DNA from 2 places in the Halobacillus sp. A1-3 genome. Region 2 is predicted to be linked to the other one. Evidence: a T-box and tRNA genes for the amino acid it is inferred to sense, from the RefSeq annotation. Region 2 holds a T-box; the other holds one or more tRNA genes.
The links. A T-box is a leader RNA that pairs with one kind of tRNA and senses whether it is charged. The one in region 2 lies ahead of pheS (phenylalanine--tRNA ligase subunit alpha), so its partner is inferred to be a tRNA-Phe.
Positions count from the first base shown of each region.

Region 1 (4,517 bases), on a different contig from region 2:
GTCCAAGAACCTTGTCGATTTCCGCATCTTTAGCGGTCAGCATAATAATAGGCATATTTTGCGTCTTTCTTACTTCACGGCACACTTCGTTTCCGTCTTTATTTGGAAGCATAATATCAAGTAAAATTAAATCAGGTTTTTCTTCGTTTGCTTTATTGATCGCTTCATCGCCATCATAAGCGCACACGACCTCGTACCCTTCTTTTTCTAAGTTGAATTTCAATATATCAGCTATAGGCTTTTCATCATCTACGACTAGAATCTTTGGAGCCATAAAGTCACATCCTTTTTATCAACTTCTATACTCTTACTCATTTTAACTTATTTACAGCTAAATGTCTTACTTCATCTATATAAAATCATTCCCTAAACCTATAAAAAACATCCACTATGAGGCTTCATAGTGGATGTTCTGGTTAGAAAAAGGAGAGTGGATTCTTTAGTGAACCATCCTTATGCACTTCAAAATGCAGGTGAATTCCTGTCGAATTACCGGTGTTCCCCATTGTCCCGATCGACTCACCTTTTTTCACAACATCTCCGACACTTACATCAAATGAGGAAAGGTGAGCATAAATAGTTTTATAACCATTGTTGTGGTCAATCACAATTTTATTTCCGAAGCCAGACTGACGTTCAGCCGTCACGACTTTACCGTTATCAGCAGCCTTAATCGTTCGATCACTGACGCCGGCAATATCGATGCCCTTATGCATGCGGCCCCAGCGCTGTCCCATCTTACTCGTGATTTGACCACCAACAGCAGGCCATTCAAAATTCCCAGTTCCTCTGGAAGGAACGACCTTTGTTCCTTTTAAGATAATTTCTTTGACGGGCTCTTTTGTTACTTCTTCTTTCGTAACTTCTTTCTTGTCTAATTCACCGTTTACTATCTTTTTTGTAAAATGTATGGTTCTTTCCCCGTCTTCTCCATTTTGTTTTACTTTTGTATCTCCTTTGTAGAGTTCGTCTGTCTCTCTTACTTCTTTTTCATGTGAGATTGTCTCGGTCTTTGTTCCTTGTTCTTTTACGATGACATCTAACATTGGATCCTTCTCTGTTGTTTTTTCTACGTCTTCGCTATCCGGCTGTTCTTGCTCTTCTCCATTAGCATTCATTAGGTGATCTTGTGACATCTCGTATCGAACAGAGGTTTCCCCTTCCTCAATTTTAGCCACGGCTTCTTCTACTGTGGCCATGTCAGAAGGTTGAACTTTCGTTGGTTTTTTTGTTACTTTTTCGGAAAGCTGAACATCTGTAATGGCGTACTTATTGTCTCCTGATTTCTCTGTCTTTCCTTTAGAGGAGGCCTCCTCAAGCTTAGTCAAGGTTTCAGCATCGACATATTTCTCTTTTAGTTGACGGATTACTTCGTCTGCCTGCTCTTCACTAGGAAGAAATGCAGCCGTTTCTCCATCAATTTGTAAATCTACAGCGGAAGCAGCTACCGTAATTTCTTCCTCAAGGGACTGGATTACTTTATCATTTTTGAAGTCGGGGGCAAACATTTTTTCAGACTCGAAAGAAACATCTTCCTCGACCACCATATCCCAATTTCCGTGTTTATTCTCAGCACTTTCGACACGGTTTTCAACATAATTCTTTACAACTTCTTCATTTTCGACAATTCCTACACGTTTACCATCCACAAAAACGTGGTATGTAGTTTTAAAGCTGTTCTCTGCGTATGCTGTACCAACACTTAAACTAAGACCAATTAAAGCAGTTGCGGCTACTTTTTTTCCTATACCTTTGCTGCGAAACATCCCGTATCCTCCTGTTAAAAATTACCGTTATATTTCTATTTATTTATATTTTTATTAAGATTTTTTTCTCACTCACTAAATCTATCATAGCCAAAACCCTGATAAAATAGATTTCCAAGCTTGTAACTAAGACATAATATAGTTTCCAATATCTCGAAAAAAATATTTTATATTTACATTAATAATGTATATTTACACTAAAACGATTACATTTTGATTACAATTTATAGTAGAATTTATTTCTTTTTTATCAAATATTTTGAATATTGTTCTTTTTATTTCCAGCACTTACATACATGAAAAAGCATACAAAAAAACGTCTACGAAATTTTCGTAGACGTTTTTTATAGAGTGGCTCGGGACGGAATCGAACCGCCGACACACGGATTTTCAGTCCGTTGCTCTACCGACTGAGCTACCGAGCCATAATAAAATATATAGTTTTTAAAGTTTCTTTACCGACTCATCTGCAAGCCAAGAAGATTAGATTAAAACTTCATTAATTCGCCATAGTTTCAGTAGTTGTTTCGATTAATTTCTCTCAACAACCCTGCTATAATAAAAATGGCGGTCCGGACGGGACTCGAACCCGCGACCTCCTGCGTGACAGGCAGGCATTCTAACCAACTGAACTACCGGACCAGTGATTTAAGCTATTGTTTTACCGCAACGATAAATATCATATCATAGCTGAATCACAGGCGCAATAGAAATTTAGATTTCTATCTAACATTCATTTATAAATCGACGTTCTAAACGAACATCATCGAATAGAGAGGAGGTGTATACATGAAAAAAACGGTCAAAACTCTAGCATTTATAATTATTATCATGACAGTCGGATTTATGGGTTTTTTACAGCTAAATCCACCACTAGCCCATGGTTCTGTAGGCACAACGACCGATAAGCAATCCGTGATTGTCGCACTTGGCAACAAAAGCCTGTTGGGTGACATTAAAATTACGGATGTATCCATTAATGGAAATGAGCCCGCCACTAATCCTTTAGTTCAAGTGAGTGATTCAGATACCGGTTTTATCATTTCAAATACTTACAACCCTTTAAAAGGGGAATATCACATGCAAGACTACAAATCTATCACCCTCGAACCAAACAGCTCCCCCGTTAGCTCAAAGGATCAGGATCAGAATAAAGTAGCTGCAAAGAGTAACGATTCCAATCGCATTTACGGATTAAGTATTACAGAAGAGATCCCAATTGAACAAATTGAAGTCTCTTATCGCTATTTAGGATTCACTTTTGTAACAACCATTAATGTGTAAAAAACCGGGCCAGAAATGGCTCGGTTTTTATAGTTTCATCATTTTCACCAATTCATCTGGTTGATTAGATTCTAAAATCAAACGTCGGTTATCCTCAGGTACGAAGCCAGCTTCAATCGCATGGTTGATTAAGTTCATTAGTGGAGTATAATAGCCTTCTATATTATATAAGGCTAATGGCTTCTCGTGCAGACCCATTTGAGCCCAACTCACCGTTTCAAACAATTCCTCAAATGTACCGAATCCTCCTGGAAGCGCAATATATCCATTTGCCAGTTCACTCATTTTAGCTTTTCGCTCATGCATCGTTTCGACTTCAATCATTGTTGTTATATCAGGGTGAGCGATTTCTTTTTGAAAAAGATGAGAAGGCATGATCCCTGTAACTTTCCCACCTTTTTCTAATATAGCATCAGCCATAACCCCCATGAGTCCGCTTTGTGCCCCTCCATAAACGAGCTCAATCTGTTTCTCAGCAAACACTTTTCCCAGTTCTTTTGTTCTTTTGGCAAAAGCCGGATCATTTCCCGAGCTCGATCCAGCGAATACACATATCCGTTTCACGTGAAACACTCTCCTTCATTTCTATCCTAAACAAAACACGCCCAACTTAGCCAAGTCAGACGTGAAAATATTTATTCGCTATAAACGCTGCGGACCACATTCGTTTGGGAACGATCTGGACCTACAGAGAAAACAGAAAGCGGAATCCTAGTCAATTGGGATACACGTTCAATATAGTGACGTGCGTTTTCTGGAAGTTCATCTAAGGACTTCACTTCTGTTATATCTTCTGTCCAGCCAGGCATTTCTTCATAAACCGGCTCACACTCTGCTAATACTTTCAAGCTCGCAGGGAATTCGTCTAAGATTTCACCTTTGTACCTGTAAGAGGTGCAGATTTTCAAAGTTTCAATTCCAGTGAGAACATCGATGGAATTCAATGATAGATCTGTAATTCCACTCACACGGCGAGCGTGACGTACAACGACACTGTCGAACCAGCCGACCCGGCGCGGACGCCCAGTAGTTGTGCCATACTCTCTTCCTACTTCACGAATTTGATCGCCGATTTCATTATCAAGCTCAGTCGGGAACGGACCATCCCCAACGCGGGTCGTATACGCTTTTGATACACCGACCACATGCTTGATTTTTGATGGACCGACACCAGAACCGATCGTTACTCCGCCGGCAATCGGGTTGGATGAGGTAACAAAAGGATACGTTCCCTGATCGATATCCAGCATAACCCCTTGTGCGCCTTCGAAAAGAATACGACGCCCTTCGTCAAGTTTGTCATTCAAGACAACGGACGTATCACATACATAGTGAGCGATTTGCTGACCATATTCATAATATTCATCTAGAATTTCTTCTACTGTGAACGGTTCAGTTTCATATACTTTTTCGAGCAGACGGTTTTTTTCAGCTAAATTCTGCTCTAACTTCTCACGGAAGCTTTCT
Region 1 covers NZ_JBPCEO010000001.1:488,225-492,741, forward strand. Annotated here, with positions in the region: gene yycF (response regulator YycF) at 1-274, opposite strand, end outside; gene ACRYKC_RS02280 (M23 family metallopeptidase) at 417-1,766, opposite strand; tRNA gene ACRYKC_RS02285 (tRNA-Phe) at 2,119-2,191, opposite strand; tRNA gene ACRYKC_RS02290 (tRNA-Asp) at 2,332-2,408, opposite strand; gene ACRYKC_RS02295 (hypothetical protein) at 2,556-3,050, shown strand; gene ACRYKC_RS02300 (LOG family protein) at 3,078-3,614, opposite strand; gene ACRYKC_RS02305 (adenylosuccinate synthase) at 3,686-4,517, opposite strand, start outside.
Region 1: it encodes a tRNA-Phe, which carries the amino acid that the T-box ahead of pheS (phenylalanine--tRNA ligase subunit alpha) is inferred to sense. The anticodon was not compared.

Region 2 (4,517 bases):
CCATCAATGGCTGCCGCTACTTCATAAGCGACACCAGCCATACTCATTGCGTCCGCACGGTTTGGTGTAAGACCAAGTTCAATGATGATGTCATCTAAGTTAAGAAGAGAGATGGCATCTGCTCCAGTTTCAACATCCTCAGGGAAAACGTAAATGCCATCTGCATATTCTTTCGGCACATCTTTTTCATCTACTCCTAGTTCTTGAAGAGAGCAGATCATTCCATTCGATTCTTCTCCGCGCAGTTTAGTTTTCTTAATTTTAAAGTTCCCCGGAAGAACAGCCCCAGGTGTAGCTACAGCAACTTTTTGTCCCTGAGCTATGTTCGGAGCTCCACATACAATCTGTAATGTTTCTTCTCCTACATCTACTTGGCAAAGAGATAATTTATCTGCGTTTGGGTGTTGTTCACAGGATTTTACATAGCCCACAACGACACCTGTCACTTTTTCAGCAACAGGTTCAACACTTTCTACTTCAATTCCTGTTTTTGTAATGATTTCTGCTAACTCTTCCGGTGTATATTCGCTTACGTCAATATATTGTTGTAACCAATTTAAAGATACGAGCATAGGTTTTTATCCTCCTTTACGCCTTATGATACTGTTCTAAGAATCGGATATCGTTTGTGTAGAAGTTACGGATATCATCTACACCATACTTCAACATCGCAATACGCTCTGGACCCATTCCGAAGGCAAAGCCAGAATATTCTTTTGGATCATATCCGGCCATTTCCAACACGTTCGGATGCACCATACCTGCGCCTAGAATTTCAATCCAGCCTGTACCTTTACATACAGAGCAGCCTTCTCCACCGCAGACCTTACAGGAAATATCCATCTCTACGGAAGGTTCAGTGAATGGGAAGAAACTTGGACGAAGACGGATCTTCCTTTCTTCTCCAAACATTTGCTTAGCAAAAGCATTTAGAACCCCTTTCAGATCACTCATTCGAACATGCTTATCAACCAACAATCCCTCGATTTGCGTGAACTGGTGAGAGTGTGTCGCATCATCGGTGTCCCTGCGATACACTTTCCCAGGACAAATCATTTTTACGGGCTCGCTACCATTTTTAGCATTCATTGTTCTGGCCTGAACAGGGGATGTATGGGTACGCAGAAGAAGTTCTTCTGTAATATAGAAAGAGTCTTGCATATCACGCGCTGGGTGGCCTTTCGGAAGGTTCAGCGCTTCAAAATTGTAGTAATCTGTTTCAACTTCTGGACCTTCTTTGATTTCGAAGCCCATTCCGATGAAAAGATCTTCGATTTCTTCCACAATGCTTGTCAGAAGATGCGGGCCTCCGACTTGAACAGGACGGCCGGGAAGTGTTACATCGACACTCTCTTCTTCCAACTGCTTCTCTAGCGCTTCATCCTCCAGACGTGTCTGCTTGGATTCAATCGCTTCAGCAACTTGTTCTCTGACTTCATTTGCCAGTTGGCCGATAACCGGGCGTTCTTCCTTGGATAACTTGCCCATTCCTTTCAATACTTCTGTAATGGGTCCTTTTTTCCCTAAATATTCAACGCGAACATCTTTTAAGCCTTGCACATCATTCGCTTGCTCCACTTTTTGCAGCGCTTCTTGTTTCAGCTGCTCTAAACGTTCCTTCATGGAAAGACTCCTCCTTTTAATTGAAAATAAAAAAAGCCCCATCCCTAAAAAGGGACGAGACTTGTCTGGTTGTTTCGCGGTACCACCCTTGTTGACATACATACGTATGCCCACTTCAGTTTTAATAACGGAAATAAATCCGGATCACCGTTGTGATCAGCTCCAGAGTGAATATTCAATAACTGCCACGATAGAAACATTTCCAGTCTAAGATGCTTCTTCCCTTGATCGATTTACAATTATCTACTTAGCTCTATCCAAGCTTTTTTCATGTATAAAAAGTTTTTATCACTATTTTTAAATTATAGAGAAAGAATAAGGAGAATGCAAGCCTATCCTTTCATGTGATACATCAGAACAGCAGCTGCAATAGCAACGTTCAAGGATTCTGCCTGGCCGTAGATGGGGATGTGAACTCGTTTATCAGCTAAACCAGTGATCTCCTCTTGAATTCCTTGCCCTTCATTTCCCACGATAAGGGCTGCTTTTTCAGGTGAATTCAGTTGTTTGAATGACACGGAGTCATCCAAAGTGGAAGCCCAGACCTCAACTCCTTCATTTTTCAACTCAGAGATAAAGGCTGCAAGATCTCCTTGAATAAAGGGTGTGTGAAATAAAGACCCTTGTGTAGCGCGTACCACTTTATCATTATATGGATCAACGGTTCCTTCACCAAGAATGATCTGGTCAAAACCAGCGGCATCGGCTGTACGAATCAATGTACCGAGATTGCCTGGATCCTGGACAGCATCAATCATCAGGGTTAAAGGAGCTTGAGTGAATGTAAATTGTTTTTGTTCTACTACAGCTGCGATCCCTTGTGGAGTTTCTGTTTCTGAGATTGCTGCAAAGACTTGCCGGCTTACTTCTGTGGTTGGGATCTTGTCTGGCAATGGGAATTCAACGCCTTCTTGAACGATAAACTCCTGAATATCCCAATTGCTTTTTATGACTTCTTCGACTAAATGGTGCCCTTCTACTAAAAAGCGGCGGTTCAGGTTTCGATGTTTTCTTTTATGTAATTTTTTCCATTCTTTTACTTTTTGATTTTGTAATGAAGTTAACATACTCGTCCCTCTTCTATTTGGTTGATTTCTCACTTATCATACATAGCTTTCTGCCCATTGGTCAAACTAAGTGTGAAAATTTTTATGAGTTGACCTAAATGTAAAGGAGGACATCTGAAATGAATTTAAACCTTAGAAACGCGATTCTTTCCAACGTAAGCGGTCATAATGCTCAGCAATTAGAAGCTACTATTGATGATGCCTTGCAAAAAGGTGAAGAAAAAATGCTTCCTGGATTAGGAGTATTTTTTGAATTACTATGGGAAAATTCTGATGAGCAAGAACATCAAGAGATTTTAAACACTCTTGAGCAAAGCCTAAAACAACAGAATGCTCAATAACGGATAAGTAAAAAAGCCAACCCGCACTACATGCGAGATGGCTTTTTTATTTTTTACTGAAAAGTGATCTTCTGTACTTTATCTGCATCAAGGTCTTTGATACATGCAACAATCAAGTTCACTGCATTTTCGAAATCATCACGATGAAGCATCGCTGCATGAGAGTGGATATAACGGGTCGCAATCGTAATGGACAGTGCTGGTACCCCGTCATGACTCAAATGAATGGAACCTGAGTCTGTTCCGCCTCCAGCAAGGGAATCGAATTGATACGGGATGTCATTTTCTTCTGCTGTATCCGTTACAAAATCACGCAAGCCTTTATGAGACACCATGGACGCGTCATAAAGAATGATCTGCGGACCTTTACCCATCTTGCTTGAAGCATCTTTGTCTGACACACCTGGAGTGTCGCCAGCAATTCCGACGTCGACACCAAAGGCGATATCCGGGTTAATTAGGTTGGCAGAAGTACGTGCTCCGCGAAGCCCAACTTCTTCCTGAACTGTCCCTACACCATAAACAATGTTCGGGTGTTTTTCCCCTTTTAAGCGCTTCAGCACTTCAATGGCAATCGCACAACCAATGCGGTTATCCCATGCTTTAGCAAGAAGCATTTTCTCGTTTTTCATTTGTGTGAACTCAAAATACGGTACGACCGAATCCCCAGGCTTAACCCCGAACTCTTCTGCTTCTTCTCTGCTGGAAGCACCGATATCAATAAACATGTCTTTAATTTCTACTGCTTTCTTACGTTGGTCAGGCGGCAGAATATGAGGCGGCTTCGAGCCAATGATTCCTGTTATATCACCACTACGAGTCATAATCGTCACTCGCTGGGCAAGCATAACCTGACTCCACCATCCACCAACAGGCTGGAAGTATAGATAACCGTGATCGTCAATACGAGTTACCATAAAACCAACTTCATCAAGGTGACCGGCAACCATAATGCTCGGTCCTTTTTTGTTTCCTGTTTTCTTGGCGATTAAGCTGCCAAGGTTATCAGTAAATACTTCCTCCGCATAAGGTGAAATGTACTGCTTCATGACTTCTCTTGCTTCTTTTTCATTACCTGGTACGCCTTTAGCGTCTGTAAGATCTTTCAACATCATCAGAGTTTCATCTTTTTTCGCCATATGTATCATTTCCTCCTTTTTATCTCCACCTGCTATTATATAACTTTTGAAGCGATTTCACAAAGGTAGAGGTACGATTAATACCCCTTGTCTTGTCGTTCATAATTCACGATATTTTTGGAGTGATAAGCATCCATCAGTTCTTCTTCCTTAAGTCCCAGCGTTTCTCCTAATTTTAAATAACTATGAAAAGCATTTGAATAGGTTGCTTCATTTGTTGCATTCCGAAGCTGCTCAATGTGACTGTACACTTTGAGAAAAGCCTCAGTTTTTGTATTGCAGGGATGAACAGTTTGCGGAGAATATCGATAGCCGAGATCAAGCCCCAATGAAAGTAAGAAATGCAG
Region 2 covers NZ_JBPCEO010000010.1:111,643-116,159, reverse strand. Annotated here, with positions in the region: gene pheT (phenylalanine--tRNA ligase subunit beta) at 1-572, opposite strand, end outside; gene pheS (phenylalanine--tRNA ligase subunit alpha) at 589-1,623, opposite strand; T-box leader at 1,671-1,892, opposite strand; gene ACRYKC_RS17195 (TrmH family RNA methyltransferase) at 1,956-2,690, opposite strand; gene sspI (small acid-soluble spore protein SspI) at 2,810-3,031, shown strand; gene ACRYKC_RS17185 (M42 family metallopeptidase) at 3,085-4,170, opposite strand; gene ACRYKC_RS17180 (dUTP diphosphatase) at 4,248-4,517, opposite strand, start outside.